Regions from separate parts of the Marinobacter apostichopi genome, predicted to be linked through region 2. Evidence: predicted binding sites of a transcription regulator. Region 2 holds the regulator's gene; the other holds the start of a gene.
The links. The regulator sigma-54, encoded in region 2, starts transcription at its own class of promoters, with help from an activator protein. The targets are predictions, from matches to a motif close to ANTGGCATNNANNTTGCTNT.

Region 1: flgB (flagellar basal body rod protein FlgB) is a predicted target of sigma-54. The motif match lies at 8,659-8,678, and genes of this name have one in related genera.

Annotation. Positions count from the first base shown of each region.
Region 1 covers NZ_AP028070.1:1,626,435-1,638,482, reverse strand. The annotation lists gene flgK (flagellar hook-associated protein FlgK) at 1-567, opposite strand, end outside; gene flgJ (flagellar assembly peptidoglycan hydrolase FlgJ) at 573-1,568, opposite strand; gene QUE89_RS07585 (flagellar basal body P-ring protein FlgI) at 1,577-2,674, opposite strand; gene flgH (flagellar basal body L-ring protein FlgH) at 2,671-3,372, opposite strand; gene flgG (flagellar basal-body rod protein FlgG) at 3,376-4,164, opposite strand; gene QUE89_RS07570 (flagellar basal body rod protein FlgF) at 4,247-4,999, opposite strand; gene QUE89_RS07565 (flagellar hook protein FlgE) at 5,086-6,987, opposite strand; gene QUE89_RS07560 (flagellar hook assembly protein FlgD) at 7,015-7,692, opposite strand; gene flgC (flagellar basal body rod protein FlgC) at 7,711-8,160, opposite strand; gene flgB (flagellar basal body rod protein FlgB) at 8,195-8,593, opposite strand; gene QUE89_RS07545 (nitroreductase family protein) at 8,833-9,387, opposite strand; gene QUE89_RS07540 (Mpo1-like protein) at 9,531-9,842, shown strand; gene QUE89_RS07535 (adenylate/guanylate cyclase domain-containing protein) at 9,844-11,271, shown strand; gene queF (NADPH-dependent 7-cyano-7-deazaguanine reductase QueF) at 11,323-12,048, opposite strand, start outside.
Region 2 covers NZ_AP028070.1:2,631,044-2,643,091, forward strand. The annotation lists gene QUE89_RS12080 (KdsC family phosphatase) at 1-339, shown strand, start outside; gene lptC (LPS export ABC transporter periplasmic protein LptC) at 336-986, shown strand; gene lptA (lipopolysaccharide transport periplasmic protein LptA) at 970-1,524, shown strand; gene lptB (LPS export ABC transporter ATP-binding protein) at 1,502-2,227, shown strand; gene QUE89_RS12100 (RNA polymerase factor sigma-54) at 2,390-3,916, shown strand; gene hpf (ribosome hibernation promoting factor) at 4,028-4,336, shown strand; gene ptsN (PTS IIA-like nitrogen regulatory protein PtsN) at 4,423-4,893, shown strand; gene rapZ (RNase adapter RapZ) at 4,931-5,815, shown strand; gene QUE89_RS12120 (HPr family phosphocarrier protein) at 5,823-6,092, shown strand; gene mgtE (magnesium transporter) at 6,220-7,581, shown strand; gene yjgA (ribosome biogenesis factor YjgA) at 7,614-8,144, shown strand; gene QUE89_RS12135 (carbon-nitrogen hydrolase family protein) at 8,162-9,001, opposite strand; gene QUE89_RS12140 (YhdP family phospholipid transporter) at 9,014-12,048, opposite strand, start outside.

The DNA of each region.
Region 1 (12,048 bases), 1.0 Mb from region 2:
AAGACCCGGAGACTCGGAAATTGCCAAGTTCAGCTCAGCAATACCCTTAAGCAATGTGTTGGCGTCTTTCACGCCCTGCTGCATTTGGGTCTTAACCGATTCCCGCTGTTGAATGAACTCCTGGTTCAGCGCCTGGAACCGATTCACAACCTGCTGCGCTTCACTCAACACTAGCTGACGCTGCGGCAAGGACGTCGGATCTTCGGCAGCATTCTGTAATGACGCGAAGAAGTTGTTCAGCGCGTTGCTCAAGCCCGTGGACTCGCCGCCCAGGAGATTATCCAGGCGGGTCAATTCGGAGTTCAGCGCTTCCTGCTCACCGGAAAGACTGCTGTCTTCGCGAACCTGCTGAACCAGGTACTCGTCCGCCAGCCGGCGAATATTGGAGATGCTGACGCCGCTACCAATAGACCCGGCGCCCGTACGTTGCCCGGTCTGGGTTTCGAACTGCACTTCCTGACGGCTGTAGCCAGGCGTGTTCGCATTGGTGATGTTGTTGCCCGTGGTATTCAAAGCCGACTGATGACTCAGAATCCCGGTAAGGCCAATACCCAGCAGTCCTGCCATAACCGTTACTCCTTAGTCTCACTGTCCATGGACAGTGTCATCAGTGAATCACGGCCCATGATCCTGCGGATCTTTTCACCGTAATTGGGGTCGGTCGCGTAGCCCGCTTCCTGAAGCTTGTCGGCAAAGATCTCCGGCTGATCGGCTACGGACAGCACGTCTCGGTAGCGCGGATTCGATTCCAGGAACGACACATAATCACGGAAGCTGGATTCGTAGTCGGGATAAGCCCGGAACTGCGCCTGCTCTTTCAGCGGCAAACCTTCCCGGTATTCCGTGGTGGTGATGGTTACCGCTTCGCCCTGCCACCGACTGTCGGCCTTGATACCGAACAGGTTGAAACTTGGCTGATTACCATCCCCTTTGATCATGTGCCGACCCCAGCCGGTTTCCAGGGCCGCCTGGGCCACCATCAGCTTGGGATCGATTCCTGAATCGCCGGCAATCCGTTCCGCCACCGGTAACAGCTCACGCACAAAATGCTCTGGCGAATCGAACTGTTCAGGCAGTGCTTCGGATGCCGACGGTTTCAGCGAGTGTGCTGTCGACTCTGCAATCTTTGCCACTGCAGTAACCTGGTCCAGCTGTTCCGGCAATTTCGCCGACAATGCTGGCAGGCTGCGTTCATAATCAGCGAGGCTGGCCTTGTGAGCCGCCAGTTTGCCGCCATCGCTGGCCAACCCGGGCGTCTGCTCACCAAGCTGACGAACCAGAGCCTCGGCAAGTCCGGTGCCCTGCCCCTTGGCCATGGTCAGGCTCAACTGGCTGTCGAACATGTCCCGGTAGAATTCAGACTGGCTACTGTTCAGGTAATTACCTTCCGCGAACACATCGCCGGCCTTGCGCATGGATTTCAGCATTTCCGACAGGAACAGGCTCTCGAACTGACGCGCCACCTCTTCCAGGGCCGCCTGCTTGTCAGTGCGAGCCTGAGATTTCAGCGCATTCAGCCCGTTGAAATCGGTGTAAACCTGAGCCTGTTGAACCTGATAATCCTGCATCATGACACCTAGATCACAATCAGCTCGGCGCGCAGGGCACCGGCCTGTTTGAGGGCTTCCAGCACCGCCATGACATCCCCAGGTGCCGCACCTACCTGGTTCACGGCCTGAACAATGTCGTTCAGGGTGACCGCTGGCCCAAACTTGAACATCCGCGCGGGCTCTTCGGTAATGGCAATTTGGGAATCCTGCTCCAGAGCCGTCTCGCCCTGGGCCAGCAGATTAGGCTGAACCACGTTGGGATTTTCCTGAATGGTGACGGTCAGGTTGCCGTGGGTCACCGCCGCCGGGCTGACCTGAACATTCTGGCCAACCACGATGGTGCCGGTGCGGCTGTTGATCACCACCTTGGCCGCATCCTGCGCGGGATCGACATTAATGTTTTCAAGGATCGACAAGAAACTGACCCGCTGGGATGGATCCCGGGGGGCCCGTACCGAAATAGAGGTGGCATCGTGGGCGTACGCCATATCCGGGCCCAAATGACCGTTCACTGCCTCCACCACCCGGCGAGCCGTGGTGAAATCCGGACGCAACAGATGGAAGGTGATGGTGTCGCCCTTGGTGAACGGCGATGCCACTTCACGTTCAATAGTCGCGCCATTGGGAATACGGCCTACGCTAGGAACATTGACGGTGATGCGGGAGCCATCCTGGCCCTGGGCACCGAAACCGCCAACTACCATGCTGCCCTGGGCCATGGCGTAAATATTGTTATCAGCGCCTTTTAGCGGCGTCATCAGCAGCGTGCCGCCGCGAAGGCTGTCGGCATTGCCAATGGAGGACACAGTGATATCAATTTCCTGGCCGGTTTTGGCAAAAGGCGGCAGCGTCGCGCTCACGGTAACGGCCGCCACATTGGCCAAGTTTGGGTTCACGCCCTCGGGCAGGGTCACACCAAACTGGTTCATCATGTTTCGGAAGGTCTGATTGGTAAACGGAGCCTTGTCACCAGTGCCATCTAGACCAACCACCAGGCCATACCCCACCAGCTGGTTGTTCCGTACACCCTTGATCCGCGCCAGATCCTTGAGACGATCCGCCATCACCGGTGCGACACAAACCGTCAGCATCAACGCCACAGCCAGAAACTTTTTCAGGCTCATAACGGCCACCACTCACTATTAAAGAAGCGTGCAACCCAACCCATCTGGTTGGCCTGGTCGAAATCGCCGGTACCACCATAGGCAATACGGGCGTCGGCAATGCGGTTGGAGGCAACGGTATTGTCAGGCTGAATGTCCTGCGGCCGCACCAGGCCCGTCAGGCGGATGTACTCGTCGCCATTGGTCAGCGACAACCACTTCTCGCCCCGGATACGCAAGACGCCGTTTGGCAGTACTTCGGTCACCGTGACAGTGATGTTGCCAGCCAGACTGTTGCTCTGATCCGCCTCGGCGGAGCCTTCAAAATCCCGTTCCTGATTGAGCGCGGTGTTGATTCCGAAGTTGCTTTTCCCAAGGATCGTTGGCTCTGGCAAGCTGATTTCGTTGTCTTTGGTGATGCTGGTTTCGGCGTTCTTGCTCGCCCGTGTGGATTCTGCAAGCGTAATGGTCAACACGTCCCCCACGTTCAGCGCGGTAGTGTCGCCATAGAAGTTGTAGTTGCGGGAACTCTGAAAGATCGCCCCGGAATTCGGGTCTTTCTGCATCATCGCCTGCGCCCGCACTGGCGCATATTGGGGATCGTCCGGAACCGCCCTGGGACGGCTCATCGCGGTGCACCCCTGGAGCACGATCAAAGCACCGACCAGCGCCAAGGTAGGCACTCGATCACGCAGGTTGGTTCGGAGGACGTGTGTCATAACTTAACCAATATTGTTGGTGATGAACTGAAGCATCTGGTCGGTAGTGGACACGACCTTGGAGTTCATTTCATAGGCGCGCTGAGTGGTGATCATATTGACCAATTCCTCAACCACCTCAACGTTAGATGCTTCCACAGAGCCTTGCTCAATGGTGCCGAGGCCGGCCAGCCCGGGCTCGCCTTCGGTCGGGTCGCCGCTGGCGTTGGTGGCCTTGAACAGGTTGTTACCAATGGCCTGCAGCCCTTGCGGGTTGATGAAATCTACCAGCGTGACCTGGCCCAGATTAACCGGAGCAGCCTGATCATCGGTGATCGCAGTCACGGTGCCATCCTTGCCGATGGTGACGGTCGTAGCGTTCTCCGGCACGGTGATCGCAGGCTCCAGGGCATAGCCATCCGGGTTCACCACATCGCCATTGGCGTTGAGCTGAAACTGACCGTCGCGGGTGTACGCGACCTGACCATCCGGCAACTGCACCTGGAAAAACCCACGGCCGTTTACGGCCATGTCCAGTGGTTGCTCGGTAATCTGAAGATTGCCCTGGGAGAACTGCTTGGCCGTACCAACCACGCGAACGCCGGTACCCAGCTGAAGGCCTGAAGGCAGTTCCGAGTTCTGGGTGCTCAATCCGCCCGGCTGACGGTCGATCTGGTACAGAAGATCCTGGAACACGGCGCGGTCTCGCTTGAAGCCGGTGGTGTTCACGTTGGCCAGGTTGTTGGAAATGGTGGACATGTTGGTGTCCTGCGCGCTCAACCCGGTTTTGCTGACCCAAAGTGCTGGATGCATGTTCTTTCTCCTTGCCGGGGGACTGTCGAAGCGGCCATGTTTTGCCGCTTTCAGCCCACCAGGCCATGGTCTTCAATAGTTATCAGAGGTTCTGCAACAGCCGTGCCGCCGCTTCGGAATTTTCTTTAGCCGTGCTCATCACCTTCACCTGCATCTCGTACTGCCGAGACAGCTGAAGGTTGGAAATCATTTCCTGCACGGCATTAACGTTGGAGCTTTCCAGGAACCCGGTGGCCACTCGCAGATTGGCGTCCGGCGGCTCAGCGCCGTCGATGGCCTGATCCGGCTGACGCCGCATAAAACCATCCGGCCCTTTTTCCAGCGCGTCCAGTGGCGGATTCACCAGCTTGAGCCGATCCACTTCAACCAGCTCATCCGGAGCGCCTCCAACGGGCACAATCGAAACGGTGCCATCAGCACCAATCTGAACGTTTTCAAAAGGGGGAAGCGCGACCGGACCACCATTGCCAAGCACCAGCTCGCCATCGGCCAACCGCATCAGGCCATTTACATCAACCTGCAGGCTGCCGGTACGGGTGAAGACTTCTTCGCCGACGTTGTTCTGGATGGCCAGCCAGCCTTCGCCTTCCAGGGCGACGTCAAGTTTCCGGCCGGTCTCCATGAGGGCACCGGCCGACATGTCGGTACCTGGCCGCTCGGTCATGGCGTAGGCACGGGTCGGATAGGATTCGCCATACACCGGCATGCTACGAGCCTGTGCGAAGTCTTTCTTGAACCCTGTGGTACTGACGTTAGCCAGGTTGTTGGCGTGGGCACGCTGACCCAGCATATTTTGCTTGGCGCCAGACATACCGAGATAGAGGGCTTTGTCCATGGGAAAACTCCTGCCGGAATTTTGACTGTTTCCAGTCTTCCTGCAGGAGTTGTGCCATGTTTATCGCTTAAGGGTTAAGCAGAAGTCTAGCGGAGGTTGATGATGGTCTGGGTGACCGCATCAGAGGTTTCAATGGTCTTGGCATTGGCCTGGTAATTGCGCTGGGCAATGATCAGGTTCACCAGCTCTGCCGACAGATCGACGTTGGATTCCTCAACGGAACTGGCCTGGATAGAACCAAGGGTGCCAGTGTCCGGAGCACCAAAGATCGGCTGTCCAGACTCGAAGGTCTCGACCCAGGAGGTATCCCCTACCGGCGACAGCCCGTTGGTGTTGTTGAAGGACGCCAGAGCCACCTGTCCCAGCGACTGGGATTGACCATTGGTGTACCGGGCAAAGATAACACCAGTACCCGAAACATCCAGACCGGACAACCGGCCCGTGGTGTAACCATTCTGCTGCTGGTCATTGACCCCAAACGCAGCGCCATACTGGGTGGTATCCGACAGATTGACCACAAACGCCGACGATGTGGGAGGCTCAGGAATCGGTGTCACAACCGCGGTGCCAGCGGCGGGCGGACCATCAGCGCCATTGGGCTGACCGTTGCTGTCTTTCGGAACCCAGTCATCCACCACAAACTCACCGGCGGGATCACCGTCGATGGACTGCAGGTTACCGTTCTGGTCGAAACGCGCAGTGAACGGCGTGGTGTCTGTTCCAGCAACCAGCTCACCGTCGATCTCAACGTAAACCGACCACTCACTGGTACCTACACCGGCACCCGGAGACGGCTCTTTCACATAGAACTGGGTCAGCTCGTGGGAGTTACCGAGGCTGTCGTAAATGGTGGTCGAGGTCGCATGGTTGTAGGTGCGCTGATCCTGGGGATTAAACTCGTTGGTAATCCGAATCGGCGAGGTGTTGAAGGCCGTCTCGAAATCACCGTCAGCGGGATCAACAATGCCGGCTACCACACGATCTGCCGTGGCGTTGATATCGCCCTGAACTGAAACATCCGCATCGGTGTCTGTACCCAGCTCGCCATCATCGTCATAGCGGTAGGTCAGAGTGTCGCCCTGGTTGTGGATAACGCGCAGGACATTGGTACCGGTACCGTCGTCCACGGCCGACGCAGAAATCGACGTTTCGCTGGAGTTATTGATGGAATCCACCAGATCCTGCAGCGATGTAATATTGCTGGTATCCAGCGCCAACGGAGCACCATTAACGCTGAGGCTGAAGGCAAAGTTGCTCGCACCGGCCGAGGTAATGTAGGCATCGTCCAAAGCCGTTGTTGCCGTGGTCGTGGCTGACGCACTCAATCCCGGAGCATTGTTCAGGGCCGCAGCGGCTTCTCGTGCGGTGGTCGCTGCCGTCAGATCAACCGAAACGTCAGGCGTACCGTCGGTGTACTGAACATTGAAGGTTTCACCCGATATGTCGGTAAACGCCAGCGGCCCAATATCCCGAACCCGGGTTTCGAGTACCGGCTCGCGGGAATCCAGGTTCAGGTCTGATGACAGGCTGGTGGTACGGCGTGGCGCCAGATTGTCGGTTGATACCTGCAAATCTCCACGGATACCGGACAGATTACCATCGCCATCGGCGGTGAAGCCCTGAACACGCATGTTCTGGTTGTTGGTGACAAAGCCGTCCTTATCGATGCCGAACTGCCCTGCCCGTGAATAGCGAGTCTCGCCACCGTTATTCAGGATGAAGAAGCCATCACCACTGATCGCCATGTCCAGGCCGCTGTCCGTAAAACTGACATTGCCCTGACTGAAAGACTGCTTAACGTCCTGAACGCGCACGCCGTCGCCCACAGTACTGTTTCCGGCACCCAAAAAGCCGCTGGCGTAAAGATCACCAAACTGCGCCTTGCTGCCTTTAAAACCGACGGTACTGGCGTTGGCAATATTGTTGCCGGTGACGTCCAGATCCACCGATGCTGCCCGGAGGCCACTGAGCCCTGTGTTAAATGCCATGATTCACCCCTTGGTCTGACACCGGTATTAGTTAATTTGCTTGACATCGGACAGGGCGATCGAGCCCATACCCGCGAGATTCAATGTCACTGAACCGCCCTGGCCCAGGGAGACGCTGTCAACGTTGGCGCTAACCATGGTCGACAGTTGCTGCTGGCCTTCCGGATAGGAAGCTTCCGCAACAATCCGGTAAGGCCCCGGCGGCAATTGGTTGCCGTTGCCGTCCTGGCCATCCCAGCTAAACGACTTCACGCCCGCCGGACTGCTACCCAGGTCAATCTGACGCACCAGTTCGCCCTGCTGATTCTGAACTGAAAGCCGCAGGCCACCGGTGGATGCCGGTACCTCAATGGTTCCATCAACCACGCCCTCAGCCCCCAACACCCCAATCTGAGACGGTGCCAGCACGCTCTTGCCGACCATGGCCGAGGCCTGCAGTGCCTGCGTTGAGCGAAACTGACCAACCACATCGTCAACATTGCCGGACAGCTTCTGCATTTCCTCCAGTGAACTGAACTGGGCCAACTGGGAGATAAATTCGCCGTTGTCCTGAGGCTCCAGCGGATTCTGATTTTTCAGCTGGGCCAGCATCAGCTCCATGAATTCGTTTCTGCCGAGCTCACTGTTGCCCTCGGCACCGCTCTGTTGCTTGAGCTGGTACTGGCTCAGAACATCGGAAGCGTCTGTTGCGTTAATTGCGCTCATTGCGTGCTCCTCACCAGATTACTGCTGACCCAGCGTCAGAATGCGCTGCATCATGGATTTGGCGGTATTCATGATATCCACGTTCATTTGGTAGCTGCGCGAGGAGGACATCATGTCGGCCATCTCTTCCACCACGTTAACGTTCGGGTAGAACACATAGCCCTCTTCGTTGGCCGCAGGGTGCTGCGGCTCATAACGCATCTGCAGATCGGCCTGGCTCTCAACCACGCCCTCCACACGAACACCGGCACCAGGACCTTGCTGCCCGCCCATTCCAAGGTTCTGCTGATCCGGGTTAAGCATGGACTGCTGGATGGCGGCAAAAACCGGCTTGCGTGCCCGGTAGGTTTCTTCGGTACTGGAACTGGCGGTTTCAGCATTGGCAATGTTGGAAGCCGTGGTGTTCAGCCGCAATGACTGCGCGGTCATGCCGGACCCGGCGATGTCAAAAATGCTGCCTAATGACATGATCTCTCTCCTTCGCTAATCGCGTCGCTGCGGCTTACTCGCCCTTGATGGCTTTGGTCAGCCCGGAAAATTTGCTGCTCAGAAACTGGAAGCTGGCCTGGTAATCCATGGCGTTGCGCATGAACCGGGACTGCTCCTGCTGGGCGTCAACAGTGTTGCCGTCCAGTGATGGCTGGTGCGGGGTGCGGTATAGCAGATCTCCGCTGGCAGACTCTGTGGACGTGTCCATGTGACCATCGTCCGTCTTGGCCATTTCAAATCCGGAAACGCTCTGCTGAGCTTTCTGCATCATCGCCTGGAAATCGACGTCCCGCGCCTTGTAACCCGGGGTGTCGGCATTGGCGAGGTTGTTCGCCAACACTTCCGCCCGCTTTACCCGGGCTTCCAGCGCCTGAGCGTGAACTCCCAGAGCGTTATCAAATGAAATTGCCATACTGCCTCCCAAATTCTGCACTCGTCTGCCGGCCAAAATTGCCGGTTGTGCTCTTTGACAGGGTTAAAGCAAAGCAGATGCCAGAATTGGAAAAGCTAGCCAGGAAGCGGCGAAACGAGGGATTGAGGCAAGGAAGGCACTGAAAAGATGGGGCAAAACCAATGACTACTTCGGGAAAGCGGCAAACTGTTTCCCCCGACCAGCGGGCCGGGGGATGCGGTCGCTATCAGCTGCCTGGCTCAGCCGTTCCAGTGCTGGACAAAATCGGGGGTTTCCGGCCTTGGCACCGGAGGCTTTTCCGACGACACCGTACCCGTGTAGAGAAAGCCGACGATTGATTCGGTCTCACTGAGACCCAGCCCCTGGTGCACCTGGGTGTGATAGGCCGGACTCCCGGTGCGCCACATGACACCAAATCCGGCTTCCTGCAGGGCCAGTTCCAGAAAACTCATGCCGGCTGCTGCAGACATAATCTGCTCAACTTCCGGCACCTTGGGATGGGGCGTCGGAGAGGCAATTCCTACGATAACCATCGGCGCCCTCAGCGGTGCCCTGCGCAGCTTTTCGATTGCCTGCTCGTCACTGTTATTGGCACAGGTAGACGCAAACAGGTCACCCAGGGCCTTTAGCCCCTCGCCTTCGATGATCAGGTAGCGCCAGGGGCGAAGGAGTGCATGATCAGGCGCCCGGGCGGCACAGGCAAAGGCTCGCTCCAGGGTTTCAGAATCGGGTGCCGGTGCCTCCAGCCTTGGCTCGGAAGCCCGGTTGAGCAGAAATTCGCTGACTGCGGTCATATCGTCTCGCTATCGGATAAGGGTTTCAGGAATCTTGGTCATAGTTTGGAGCTCAGGTGAATTGTGGGTTACACCTAATACTGCTAACCTTTAGTCGTAGTCCGGCCTACCTAAAAATTTAAAAACAACTTAGTAGCAGCACCATGAGTGAGCAACAAACGTTTAACAACTTTTCCGAATTCTATCCTTACTACCTCGAAGAACACAGCGACGTTACGTGTCGTCGGCTTCACTTCGTTGGCAGTCTGTTGGTTCTGATCGTCACAGCCTGGGCGCTAATGTCCGGGAGGCTGGCGTGGCTGCTGCTGGTGCCGGTCATTGGTTACGGCTTCGCCTGGGTTGGCCATTTCAAGTTTGAGAAAAACCGACCCGCTACGTTTAAACATCCGCTGTACAGCCTTGCAGGCGATTGGGTCATGTTCAGGGATATGCTCATTGGCCGGATTCGCTTCTAGCATGGTAAGCGTAACGCCGGAGCTGCGCAGCCCCAGCAGCGCATTGCCCATGGATCATCACAATCATCCTGTGGTGATTCCTCCTATGCCGGACTATAACGGCCGGATTCTTGCCTACACTGCTACTGCCGTCATTATTGTTACTGGCGCGCTCCAGGGAGCCTTCGAGCAATGGTTGTTGTGGCTGGTGGCGGGCGCCCTGACCTGGCCGCACGTCGCTCACGCACTGACCCGCCGCACCTTCCTCCAGCACTCGCCCCGTATCCGTCATAAGATGCTGATTTTCGATTGCATGGTTGGCGGCGCCTTTATTGGTTGTATCGGGTTGGTGGCCATACCATCGGTGTCTGTTGTCCTGATGCTGATGTTCAGCTGCCTTATCGTTGGCGGCATCCGGCAATGGTTTCTGGGCAGCATCTTTATGGCCGCGGCCATTGCGGCCTCCGTCGCCATTGTCGGGCCTTCCGAGTCGCTGGAATCACCACTGCTGACCAGCATTCTCGCCATTTGCGCCACCGGCCTTTATATCTGCCTCACTGCCTACTATTCGCACCAACAGGCCCAGGCGCTGATGCTGGCCAAAACCCAAATCCAGAATCAGCGCGAACAATCCATCGCACTCTCCCACAAACTGTCCAAGTACCTGTCACCCCAGGTCTGGCAATCGATTTTCACCGGTGAGCGCGACGTTCGGCTTGAAACCCAGCGCAAGAAACTGGCCGTGTTCTTTTCCGATATCAAGGGTTTTACAGAGCTGTCGGAAGAAATGGAGCCGGAGGCGCTGACAGAACTCCTGAACCACTACTTCAACGAAATGTCAGAAGTGGCGCTGAAGTACGGCGGCACCATCGACAAATTCGTCGGCGATTCGATCATGGTGTTCTTTGGCGACCCCACCAGCCGTGGCCAACGAGAGGACGCCTTTGCCTGCGTTTCAATGGCGGTTGAGATGCGCAAACACATGAAGATCATGCGTCAGAAATGGCGCAGTCAGGGCATCAAGACACCCTTGCAGATCCGCATGGGGATTAGCACCGGGTATACCACTGTGGGCAACTTTGGCGCCGAAAACCGGATGGACTACACCATCATCGGCAAGGAAGTGAATCTGGCCAGCCGACTGGAATCGCTTGCCGAACCTGGTGAGATCCTGATCTCCTACGAAACCTTCTCGCTCATCAAAGACAAGATCATGTGCCGGGATAAAGGGGAGATTACGGTGAAGGGCTTCGGCAAACCCGTTCCCATTTACGAAGTGGTCGATTTCCGCAGGGATATGGGGCCCCACCGCAGCTTTCTCGAACATGAGCATAATGGGTTTGCCATGTACCTGGATTCGGACAAGGTGACCGAGAAAGAACGGGAGGCCATCCTGGCTGCCCTCGAGGATGCCGCCGACCGGCTTCGCCAGGAAGAAGGCGCATCCTGAGATCTTTCCAAATGCGCCCCTCCCACTCCCGTCTTTTCCTTTAATCTGCCGCTACTGACGAACCAGCCTGCCGCCGCTCTCCTGTGCAGGTTCGGTGGCGCGCCAGGGATTGATATCCAACCCGCCTCTTCGTGTATAGCGGGCACATACCATGAGCTTTTCCGGCTGGCACTGTGCCATTAGATCCGTAAACACCGTTTCCACGCAGTGTTCGTGGAAATCCTGCTTCTGCCGGAAACTGACAACGTATTTAAGCAGTCCCGCCCGATCAATTTTTGGCCCAGTATAGCTAACCATGAGCGTGGCCCAGTCGGGCTGCCCAGTCACAGGACAATTACTCTTCAGGAGATGCGAACACAGTTTCTCTGTAACGACTTCATCGCTGGCACTCAGCGACTTCGGGGCATACTCGTAAACCACGTCACTGACCGGCTCGTCGTCAATAAGCTCGTACCCCTGAGGCCTGCCAAAAGCATCACCCGGCTCATCCACGCTCTTCATATCAACCTGAACGGCGGCACCGCAGGCGCTGGAAAGGTCATCGGTGATGGTTTTGGCAACCTGCTCAGGCGATGAAAAGGCGCTCTGGTTGAACGAATTCAGGTACAGCTTGAGGGACTTGGATTCAATGATGGACGGCGATGCGGCCGGAAATCGGATTTCCGCCCAAGCTACTGCCGGCACACCACTTAAACGAAGCCAGGACACTTCCCAGGCCTGCCATAGATCTTCTCCAAACCATGGCCAGCGACCATCGCCCAGCCCAATCCGGCGACG
Region 2 (12,048 bases):
CCCCTCACCGAAAAACGGATGCGGGATCTGGGCATTCCCCACCTGATGCAGGGTCGCGAGGATAAACGCGTCGCGCTGCAGGAACTGCTCAGCGCCATGGACCTGCCCGCCGATGCAATCGCCTACATGGGCGACGACCTGCCAGACCTGCCGGCCATCCGTTTTGCCGGGCTTGGCTTGACCGTGCCCAACGGCTATTGGCTGGTACGCGAACACGCCGACTATTGCACCCAGGCCGCCGGTGGCAGCGGCGCCGTGCGTGAAGTCAGTGATTTGTTGCTGACGGCTCAGGGTAAGCTCGGCGCCGCCCTAGCGAGCTATCTGGAGCCCGACACATGAGTGCCAGTTCCAAGGATCAGCGCAGCAACAACAATGGCGAGACCAAAGACGGCCTGATCGCGCTGCTTACGCTATCAGACCGTCCGTGGCTGCGCACCCTGGCCCTCGGCGGCACGATTGCCGCAACACTGTTTCTGTTATGGCGCAGTGACGAACCCACCAGGATTCAAGACGATGCAGCGAAACTTCGAGGCAAGGCCGAACCCGATGGCTTTGTCGTCAATGGCCAGTACACGTCCTATGACGAAAACGGCGACCTGAAAATCCAGTTCACCAGCCCTCGAATCGAACAGTTCGAGGAAGGCAATGTAGCCACCATGAAAGAACCCCGCGCCAAGCTCTTCGGTCAGCCAGAAACGGAACCCTGGATTGTCGAGTCGGAGAATGGCAGCCTGTTGCAAAATGAAGGTGTGCTTTATCTGACCGACCACGTGCGGGTTATCCGGACCATTGGCGAACGCAAAGCCACGATGACAACCACCAGCCTGACCCTGGATAACGACCAGGGCACCGTGTACACCGACGCACCGGTTACCATCACCGATCAAATTGGCGTCACCCGGGCGAAAGGCATGAAAGCCTGGATTGACGACCGAACCCTCGAACTTAAATCTCAGGTGGAAGGACGCTATGAAACTGGTCAATAACCGATGTCTCACGCTGCTGGCTGTCACGCTGGCACTGACCGTCAGCGGGCCTGCCACCGCGTTCAACCTGGATTCCGACGCCCCGATCACCGTGAGCGCCGATAACGCCCGATTGGACGACACCAAGGGCATAGCCACCTACACCGGAGACGTCCAGCTAGTGCAGGGAAAAACCCGGCTCGACGCAGAGCGCGTGGTGCTGTTCCGGGATGCCAATGGCCTGAGCCGCATTGAGGCCTCCGGCCAGCCGGCCCGCTACCAGCAGCCAACCCGGGACGGCGAGGGTGAAACCGACGCCCGTGCCCTCAACATCACCTGGTCCGCCAGCGAAGACCAACTGACCTTTGAAAGGGATGCCATCATTGAGCAGAATGGCAACCTGTTCCGGGGCGACGTCATTCATTATGATACCGTCCGCCGGGTTGTAACCGCGCAGGGTGGCGACACGAATACTGGTAGCGGCCGTGTCGAAATGGTCATCCAGCCACGCAGTACCAAAAGCAAACAGGGATCCGATGGCAGTTCTCAGAGCCAGTAACCTGGCAAAAAGCTACAAACACAAAAAGGTGGTGATTGACGTTTCGCTGGAGATCCGCAGCGGCGAAATCGTTGGTCTTCTCGGTCCCAACGGGGCCGGCAAGACCACCTGCTTTTACATGATTGTCGGGCTGGTGCCTGCTGATCGGGGCCGCATCACTATCGACAGCCAGGACATCACACCACTGCCGATGCATGGCCGCGCCCGCAAGGGTATCGGATACCTGCCCCAGGAAGCCTCGGTGTTTCGCAAACTGACCGTTCGTGACAACATCATGGCCATCCTGGAGACCCGCAAGGGCTTGAGCCGGACCGAACGGGTAAACAAGCTGGAAGAGCTTCTTGAAGAGTTTCACATTACCCACATTCGCGACAGCGTGGGTATGGCCCTGTCCGGCGGTGAACGCCGTCGTGTCGAGATCGCCCGCGCCCTGGCCATGGAGCCCGCGTTTATCCTGCTGGACGAACCCTTTGCCGGGGTCGACCCGATCTCGGTGAGCGATATCAAGCACATCATCCGCCACCTCCGGGACAAGGGCATCGGTGTGCTGATCACCGACCACAACGTGCGGGAAACCCTGGACATTTGTGAGACCGCCTACATTGTCTCCGGTGGTCACATTATTGCGTCCGGAAATTCTGAAACCATCCTGGCCAACCAGCAGGTGAAAGAAGTCTACCTGGGCAATGAATTCAGACTGTGACGCCAAGCATCCGATTGTGTTGGTGACTTTGAGCAAGTAAACTCGGCAAAGAACTTGCTAGGCTCTTTTGGGATGTCGGCAAGTGACGGCCACATAACGACTTTTTTATTGAACAGACCGCAACGCAGAGTGCTGACGAGTGACGGATCCTGAACCATGGTTATGAAAGCCTCCTTACAGTTAAAGCTGGGTCAAAGTCTGACCATGACACCCCAGCTGCAACAGGCGATCCGGCTTCTGCAGCTATCCACCCTGGATCTTCAGCAGGAAATTCAGCAGGCGCTGGAATCCAATCCCATGCTGGAAACCTCCGAGGACGACGACCAGGCGGAATCCCAGTCGACCGACGACAGCAACAGTCACGACGAGCCAGCCAGCGAAACAGCCTCGGAACCGGCTCCAGAGACCACCCCGGACTGGGACGAGTCCGAAAACGGGCCCGACTGGTCATCGGAGAATGAGATTCCGGATACCATCCCCGACGATCTGCCGGTCGACACCGCGTGGGACGATATCTATCAGTCAGCGCCGGCGACCTCCGCGCGCAATGACGACGAAAACGATCACGATTTCGAGACCCGCAACTCACCCACGGAAACCCTGCAGGACCACCTTGAGTGGCAGCTGAACCTGACTCCGTTGAGCGAGCGGGACCAGGCCATTGCCCATGCCCTGATGGATGCCGTGGACGAACGGGGTTACCTGACCAGCCCACCTGAGGACATCCACGCCGGGCTGCAAGATGATGCGGATGAAGACCCGGTTGAACTGGACGAGGTTGAAGCGGTGCTGCACCGCCTGCAGCATTTCGACCCCCCCGGCGTTTTTGCCCGTGACTTGCAGGAATGCCTGCTGATCCAGCTGAACCAGTTACCGCCAGAAACACCCTGGCTGTCCCAGGCCCGACTGGTGATCACCCACTACATCAATCTGCTGGGTAACCGCGACTACGCGCAATTACTGCGGCGCAGCCGGCTCAAAGAAGATCAATTGCGGGAGGTTCTGGCCCTCATCACTGGCCTGAACCCACGGCCCGGAGACGTGATCGATCGCGCCGAGCCTGATTACGTGATTCCGGATGTCATCGTGCGCAAACACAACGGCCGGTGGCGAGTTGAGTTAAATCCTGAAATTGCACCACGCATCCGCGTCAATGCAGGCTATGCTTCTCTTATAAGGCGCGCAGACAGCAGTGCCGACAACACCTACCTGCGTGATCAGCTGCAGGAAGCCAAATGGTTTATCAAGAGCCTGCAAAGCCGTAACGAAACCTTGCTTAAGGTGGCTACCCGAATCGTTGAACACCAGCAGGGCTTTCTGGATCACGGTGAAGAAGCCATGAAACCCTTGATCCTGTCGGATATTGCGCAGGCGGTGGAGATGCACGAGTCGACCATTTCCCGGGTCACGACACAAAAATACATGCATACGCCCCGGGGCATCTTTGAGCTGAAGTATTTTTTCTCGAGTCATGTCAGTACGGATGAAGGCGGGGAATGTTCATCGACCGCTATCCGTGCAATGATCAAGAAACTGATCGCAGCGGAAACGCCGAAAAAGCCGTTGAGCGATAGCAAAATTGCGGCCATGCTAGGGGATCAAGGAATCAAGGTGGCGCGGCGGACGGTAGCCAAGTACCGGGAGGCCATGCATATTCCACCCTCGAATGAGCGAAAAAGACTGGTTTAGGAGAGCCCTGCCCTCACAGGGGGCTCCCCCAGACCAAACTTTGGCGGCGCAGTGCGCGCCAGCCCTCAGCCCGACCCGTCTGGGCCGGCACGATGACAACAGGAGACGCCTATGCAACTCAACATTTCAGGCCACCACGTAGAACTGACTCCCGCACTGAAGGATTACGTCTCGGAAAAATTTGAGAAACTTGAACGCCACTTTGACCACATCAGTAATTGCCAGGTCACTTTGCAAGTGGAGAAAGTTCGTCAAATGGCAGAAGCGACGTTGCACGTGGTTGGTGGTGATATACACGCAAAGGCAGAAAACGAGGACATGTATGCGGCCATCGACGGGCTGATTGACAAACTGGACCGCCAGATCCTCAAGCACAAGGAAAAGAATGTAGACCGGATGCACGGCAACGGCGGTCGCTAGACGCCAGTTATCGTGCATGTCATCTCATCGCGCTGCGGCAAGGTTAACCTGCCGCAGCCTTTTTTTTACGGAATTGCAGTCGATTCATGAGCGACACATCCTTAACCATCGATAACATTCTTGCGCCAGAGCTGACCCAGTGCCGGGTCCCCGCTTCCAGTAAAAAGCGGGTGTTGGAATTCATCGCCGAACAGATTCACCAGCATAACGGCACTCTCAGCGAGACTCAGATTTTCAATAATCTGATTGGGCGGGAGCGTCTGGGCAGCACCGGCATTGGCCAAGGCATTGCCATTCCCCACTGTCGGCTGGAAGGGCTTGATCATGTGGTGGGCGTTTTGCTGACGCTGGAAGAGAGCATTGAGTTTGATGCCATCGACAACCAACCTGTCGATCTGGTGTTTGCCCTGGTCGTGCCCAAAGAGGCCACCAGCGAGCATCTGGAACTGCTGAGCCAGTTGGCGGAAAAATTCAATGAACGCGCATTCTGCGACCGGCTTCGCCAGTGCGAGGATGCCGCAACACTATACAAGCGTATGACGGCGGCGACCGAGTAAGCCAAATTCTGGAGACGGTATTGGAGAGTGTGAGCGTATGAAACTGATTATCGTAAGTGGCAGGTCCGGCTCCGGTAAGAGTACGGCACTGCACGTCCTTGAGGACCTCGGTTACTACTGCATCGATAATCTTCCCATTGGCCTGCTGTTCCCGCTCACCCATGAGGCAACCACCAAGAGCTCGCCTGGGCGTCTCAGTAAGATGGCAGTCAGCATCGACGCCCGCAACCTCTCTGCCGAGCTGGCCAACTTTGAAGACATTTACCGCCAGCTTCAGAACACCGGTGTCACCGTTGAGGTCATTTTTCTCGATGCCGACGAACAGTCACTGCTCCAGCGCTTCCACGCCACCCGGCGCAAGCACCCCCTGAGCGATGACAAGACCTCGCTTCGTGAGGCCATCACCAACGAAAAGAAACTGCTGGAGCCTTTGTCCAAGCTGTCCGACCTATATGTGAACACCACCGGCATGTCCATGTACGAGTTGCGGGATATGGTGAAGCAGCGCGTGGTTGGCCGGAAAGACCAGGAGTTGGCGCTACTGTTCCAGTCGTTCGGGTTCAAGCACGGGGTTCCGCTGGATTCCGACTACGTCTTCGACGTCCGCTGCTTGCCTAACCCCTACTGGGACACCAGCTTGCGCAAATTCGTCGGCACTGACCAGCCGGTAATCGACTTTCTGGAGAAAGAACCGGCCAGCCGCAAGATGATTGATGACCTGATAGCCTTTCTGGAATCCTGGCTGCCCTCTTTCGCCGACAGCAATCGCAGCTACATGACCATTTCCATCGGATGCACCGGCGGCCAGCACCGCTCGGTATACGTCAGCGAACAGCTTTGCGCGCATTTCCGTAACAGCTACACCAATGTTCAGGTCCGGCACACCGAACTACCGCATCTGCAAACTCGCGGAGAGATCTGAGCCCATCATGATTCGTCGCCCCATCACCATCATCAACAAACTGGGACTGCATGCCCGGGCAACCGCCAAGCTGGTTGCCACGGCCTCAGAGTTCGACAGCAGCGTACGAATCAACGGCAAGGGTCGGGATGTGGACGCCAAGAACATCATGCAGGTAATGATGCTGGCGGCCAGCCAGGGCACAGACGTGGAACTGATTGCCGACGGGCCGGACGAAGAGGCCGCCATCGAAGCACTGACAACGTTGATCAACGACTATTTTGGCGAGGGCGAATAGCCTTCCGTTGTCTCATTCTTCCCTCTACCCTTCTGCGTTGTTCTCTGCGGGATTCACCTACAACTCTTCCTGACCTATACGCCCTAACTCCGCTATAATACAGGCGTTTTCTGACTGTGGGTGATCCATGACCGATATTCTGGAAAAAAGCCAGGCCCGCCAAAGGCTCCGCTCCCTGAGCGAGGCCCTGGACAGTGGTGCCCTGAAACAGGTTGCCCGAATTCTGAATGGCGGCCTTAGCCCCAGTGATATCGCCCACCTGCTGGAGTCTTCCCCTCCCCGTCAGCGCGCCCTGCTCTGGAATCTGGTTGATAAGCAGCTGGAAGGGGAAGTTCTCCAGTATCTCAGCGACGATATTCGTGGCTACTTCCTGAGCCAGCTAAACGCCCAGGAACTGGCGGATATTATCGAGGATTTTGAGTCAGACGATCTCGCTGACTTGCTCCAGCAGCTGCCGGATACAGTGATCCAGGAAGTCCTGGACACCATGGACGAGCAGGATCGCCAGCGCGTCGAGGAAGTGCTTTCCTATCCGGAAGACACGGCCGGCGGCCTGATGAACACCGACACCATCACGGTGCGTCCGGACATCAGTATCGACGTTGTACTGCGCTACCTGCGCCGACACCGTTCGCTGCCCCCCATGACCGACAGTCTGATTGTGGTCAGCCGACGGGACGAGTTTATCGGCATGTTGCCGATCACCAAGATGCTGGTATCCAACCCGGCATCCACGGTGCGGGAAGTGATGGACACCGACATCGAACCCATCCCGGTCACCCTGTCCGACACCAAGGTAGCCACCCTGTTCGAGCGCTACGACCTGATCTCGGCACCGGTGGTGAACGAAGACGGCAGACTGCTGGGCCGGATCACCATCGATGACGTGGTCGATGTTATTCGTGAAGACGCCGATCACTCGCTGATGAGTATGGCTGGTCTCGATGAAGACGAAGACACCTTTGCACCGGTCTGGAAAACCACGCGTCGTCGGGCAGTATGGCTTGGCATTAACCTGATCACCGCTTTCATTGCCTCAGGGGTTATTGGCCTGTTTGAAGAAACCATCACCAAGGTGGTGGCACTGGCCGTTCTGATGCCTATTGTGGCGAGCATGGGTGGCATCGCCGGTAGTCAGACCCTGACTCTGGTGATTCGAGGCATGGCCGTAGGCCAGATAAGCGGAGCCAATGTGGGCTGGCTGCTGAATCGGGAATTCATGTCTGGCGCCCTCAATGGTGTATTCTGGGCACTGGTCGTTGCTACGGCAGCCGCTACCTGGTTCCAGGACATACTCATTGGCGCCATCATAGCAGCGGCATTGATCATTAACCTGGTGGCTGCGGCGCTGGTGGGAACGGTGTTACCGCTGTTCCTGAAATCACGCAACATTGACCCGGCGTTAGCAGGCAGCGTTATTCTGACAACGGTTACCGATGTGGTTGGCTTTATGTCTTTTCTTGGCCTCGCCACGATATTTTACGCGTAACCGACGCACTACCGAACATCACTGGATTTACCATGACTCAGCACGACCAGTACGACGACGAAGACGAATTTGGCAAGAGCAAATCTCAGCTCAAACGGGAAATGCACGCCCTACAGGATCTCGGTAAACGCATGCTTGATCTGAGCAATGACCAGCTCGAGACCCTACCTATCAGCGAGACCCTTCGGTCCGCAATTGAAGAATCACGTCGCATACGTCAGAACGAGGCCAAGCGCCGCCACCTGCAGTACGTGGGCAAGATCATTCGCCAGGAAGACGATCCCGATGCGCTGAAGCGGGCCATTGATGCGTTTGATGCCGGCAGTGAAGAGCACACCCGGCGGCACCACCTGGCTGAGCGCTGGCGTGATCGGATGATCACCGAAGGCGACTCCGTGGTGGGTGAATTCTTTAACTACTGCCCGAGCGCCGACATGCAGCATTTGCGTAACCTGGCGCGAAATGCACGCAAGGACGTCGAAAAACAGAAAAATACCGGGCAGGCACGAAAACTGTTCCGCTACCTCCGGGAATGCGTCGACGACGCCGAAGCAACCAACTGAGTTGTTTACCGCCGGTCCTAGAGCCGGCGGTGCTCCCATACCGGCATCCGTTTTCGCAGCTCCGTCAGCTGATCTCCGTCCAGATCTGCCACCACGACACCCGGGCCCTCGGCCAACTCAGACACCACTTTGCCCCAGGGATCGCAAATCAGCGAGTGGCCATAGGTTCGGCGCCGCTCGCTGTTATGTCCGCCCTGGCCGGGTGCCACAACCGCAACTTGATTTTCAATCGCCCGGGCGCGGATCAGCGCATGCCAGTGGGCATCTCCGGTTTGCCAGGTGAAGGCGCTCGGCAAACAAACCCAGTCCACGCCCTCGGCTCGCAGAGCGCGAAACAGCTCCGGAAACCGGAGATCGTAGCAGATCGCCAGACCAAGCTTGCCGGCGGGAGTATCAACCGTTACCAACTGCTCGCCCGGCTCGAAGGTATCCGATTCCCGGTATTGACCATGGGCGTCTTCCACCATGGCATCGAAGAGGTGGATCTTGTCGTAACGAGCGACCTCCTGCCCTTGAGCGTCGAAGACCAGACAACAGGCCCGTACCCGGTCACTGATGGCTGTACCATCCGGCCGTTCCGCCAGAGGCAGGGAGCCGCCGACGATCCACAACCCCAGGGTTCTCGCCTGCTCCGCCAGGAACGCCCGGATCACAGGCTGATCACCGGCTTCGGTGCGGCCGCACTCGAGCATCTGATGAGTGGCCAGAACGGCAAAATTTTCCGGCAGCACCGCGACCGTCACGCCCTGATCGGCAGCCTCCTTCAGCAATCTGCGGGCTTCCTGCAAATTGGCGTCAATGTCGTGGGTGCTCACCATCTGGATGGCAGCCACCCGGCCGGAAACGATTGCGGTCATAATCAGCTCCTGTCATTCGCCATTGTCGAATACTCGCCGGAGATCCACCTTCGGGTCGTCCCAGGTACCGGTCACTCCATAAGACGCGCTGGTGAGTTTGCTTAAAGGATCGCCCAGAATCTTGTCCAGAACAAACAAAGCCCCACCGATGGGAGCGCCGGCGCCCATCAGCAAGGCTGCCAACGGCAGGTTCTGGGTAAGCGGCAAGACGACCACCAAACGCATATCAAGGGTTTCGGTCGCAATGTCGGTTGATCCGCTGAGCTTGAAGGCGCCAGACGGCCCCACCACTTGGAGCTCTGGATCCATGTTAATCCGCCCATCCACCAACTGTGCCCGGCCAGAAATCGCATCGAAGGCCACACCACGCTCATAGAGGTCAGAAAAATCCAGCTTCAACCGGCGCCAGAGGGTATCGGCATTCAACAAATTGAATACCCGGAAAACCTGGGCCGTGTTGTTCTGCTCGAGAATGATACCTTCGTCCAACCGAAGGCTGACCGACCCGTTCATGTCAGTGAGAGAAAACTCATCCGGCCGGCCCGGCCAGTCCAGATCGAGTTCAATGTTGGTGCTTTCGTTGGTCAGCGGAATTTCGGTTCCGAACAGGCTGTTCAGGTCTGCCACCTTGCCGCCACTTACCGAACCAGCAAACCGGCTGGTCTCTCGGTCATCAATGATACTCCAGCTCATATCCCCGACCAGGGTCAATGATTTAAGCCGGCCCTCAATGCCCTCCACCGCCAATCGGTAAGGTGTGGGGCGCAGCTTGAAGGACCAGGTCCCGAGAGTTTCATCGTCCAGCTGAAGATCGGCAATCGAGACATTTACATCGGGCCACTCGCCCATGTCGAGATCTCGAAAGGCCTGCAGCTGCTCCTCGAACGTCAGCAGCTCCCGCTTTTCCTGCTCGGCTGAATCATCTCGTGTCAGCAGCACCCGCTCGAAGTCAGCCATCACGGTGCTGCCATCATCGGGCACCGCTATGCGGCCCAGCGCCCGCTCGGACTTGGTGGTCACGACCCAGCGGTCACCCAGGTCCAGAGCTTCAATCTGAATGTCGTCGAGGGTATGGCGTCCCAGATAGAGATGCCCGAGATTGACCTCCAGCCCCGTGGGCTTCCAGAGCACATCAAACGATGCCCGGTTTTCCCAGGTGCCGGAGACTGCAAGGCCACCGGGTGCCAGCGGATCAATCGTCGCCTCAAGAGGGGCTGACTCCTCGGCCGATTTCGCCAGCGGTTGCGGCCAGGCAACCGAGACACCTTGCAGGTCTGACCGCACCCAGATCCTGGAGCTGGCATCAACGCTGACCTCCAGGCCGGCCGCATAGTCCAGGGTTCCGCTAAGCCCCAACGTGCGTCCCGGCGCCACCCCGGCCGCTGCAAGTAACTCGGCCATCGGGTATTGTCCAGTCTGTCGAATCGAAAGCGCCTCAGCAGAAGCGCTACTGGACAGGTGTATACGTACCGGTGCGTCCAGGAACCGGGCCGTAAGCGGAGCACCAGAGATACCCTCGGCAGATTGGTAAGCCAACTCGCCACTGACCTCTTCCCAGACCAGGCCTGCCGGCGGATAAGAGACGCTTGCCTTGTCCGCGCTCACGCGGGCGTCCACCGAAACCTCCCCCTCGCCACCTAGCGGTAGTGAAATGCCAAGGCCCAGCCGATACTGGCCGCCGAATTCAAGACGTTGGGCCTCTGAGCCTGCCATTTCGCCCAACGGGCTGTTATCCATCCAGAACCTGACCGCCTCGCCGGGCACATCAGCGGCTGCATCGACAACCACAACCGTATGCTGCTCACCGGGCACCACCGTCACGTTACTGGAATCCAGGCTCAAGCCGCCGGTTTGCGCCTGATCCAGGGTCACCCGAGTATCGAGACCATTGACCACCACCTGGCCTCGGGCATCTGTCACTTCCGGCCAGCGCGAGTCATATCGGACGCTGGCGTTCTCGAAATTGAACTCCATGGAAGATACGAATGAACCCGGTGGTGCGTCCGAGCCGATCTGGCCATGGCCGTAATAAACACCGGAAGTAACGTCAGCCCGGGTAATTGAGGTCGTCAGCCAATCGTACAGCTCGGTGCTCACCACCTTGCTCGGAATAAAGTCTTCTAACGCGCTTTCATCAGCCCCTTCCAATCCTACCTTAAGGCCGAGATTGTCCTCGCCAGCGCGATTCAATTTCAGGTCGAAAGCGCCGGTAAGCGCCGGGCCGTCGAGCTGGGTCATGCGAATGTTGTCGGAGAATACCCGGGTGATGCCATCCTCCAGCTGCCAAGCCACCAGACCGTCCAACTGCGAAAAGGCCCACCCGTTTTCGTACAGCTGAGGGAAGGACAAACGCGCCGGAGTGTCTGCCGTGTCGATCTGGACATAGCCGGCGTTACGGGCGACATACAGCATTCCAGATAGCCCGTTTACACCAGGAGCCCCCTGGTAGGCTTCAACACTCAGGTCACGCAACTGTCCGGTGAGCTCAAAGGTGTCGTCGTCGCCGCGCTCCGGCAACCACAGGGACACCCGGTCCAGATACCCCCTGGGCCGGTAATTCTCAAGGGCATCGGCACCCCGTTCAGGCAAGATGGGTAGGCGGGAAAGCAATCGTCTAGTAGGCCCCAGCGGCAACGCATCAGCAATGACAGTAACTCCACCCTCTTCCGGCATCAGGCGAAGACTGAACGGTGACACCTGGTTACCGTTCCAGGTCCACTCCAACTGTTTGAGATGCCATTCCCCAGGGCCAGCAGATTGTCTAACGGCTCCATCTGTCTGGCCGGAACCTAGCTCACGCGCCCCAGCAGCGGAACGGCGCCAACCGAACCGGGCCCGGATATTTTCAATCGGGGCCAGGGATTCCTGGCCGACGCCAAGCTGCAGATAAGGTGTCCGCACCGTTCCGGTAACCTGCAGGAGTTCACCATCGCGGAAGGTCAGCCAGGCCTCGCCGCCGAGATCAAAACCCTCCACTCGAATGGACCGCCATTGGTAGTCGTCGATCAGGCCATCAAACAGCCGACCGGAATTCACATCCAGATAGA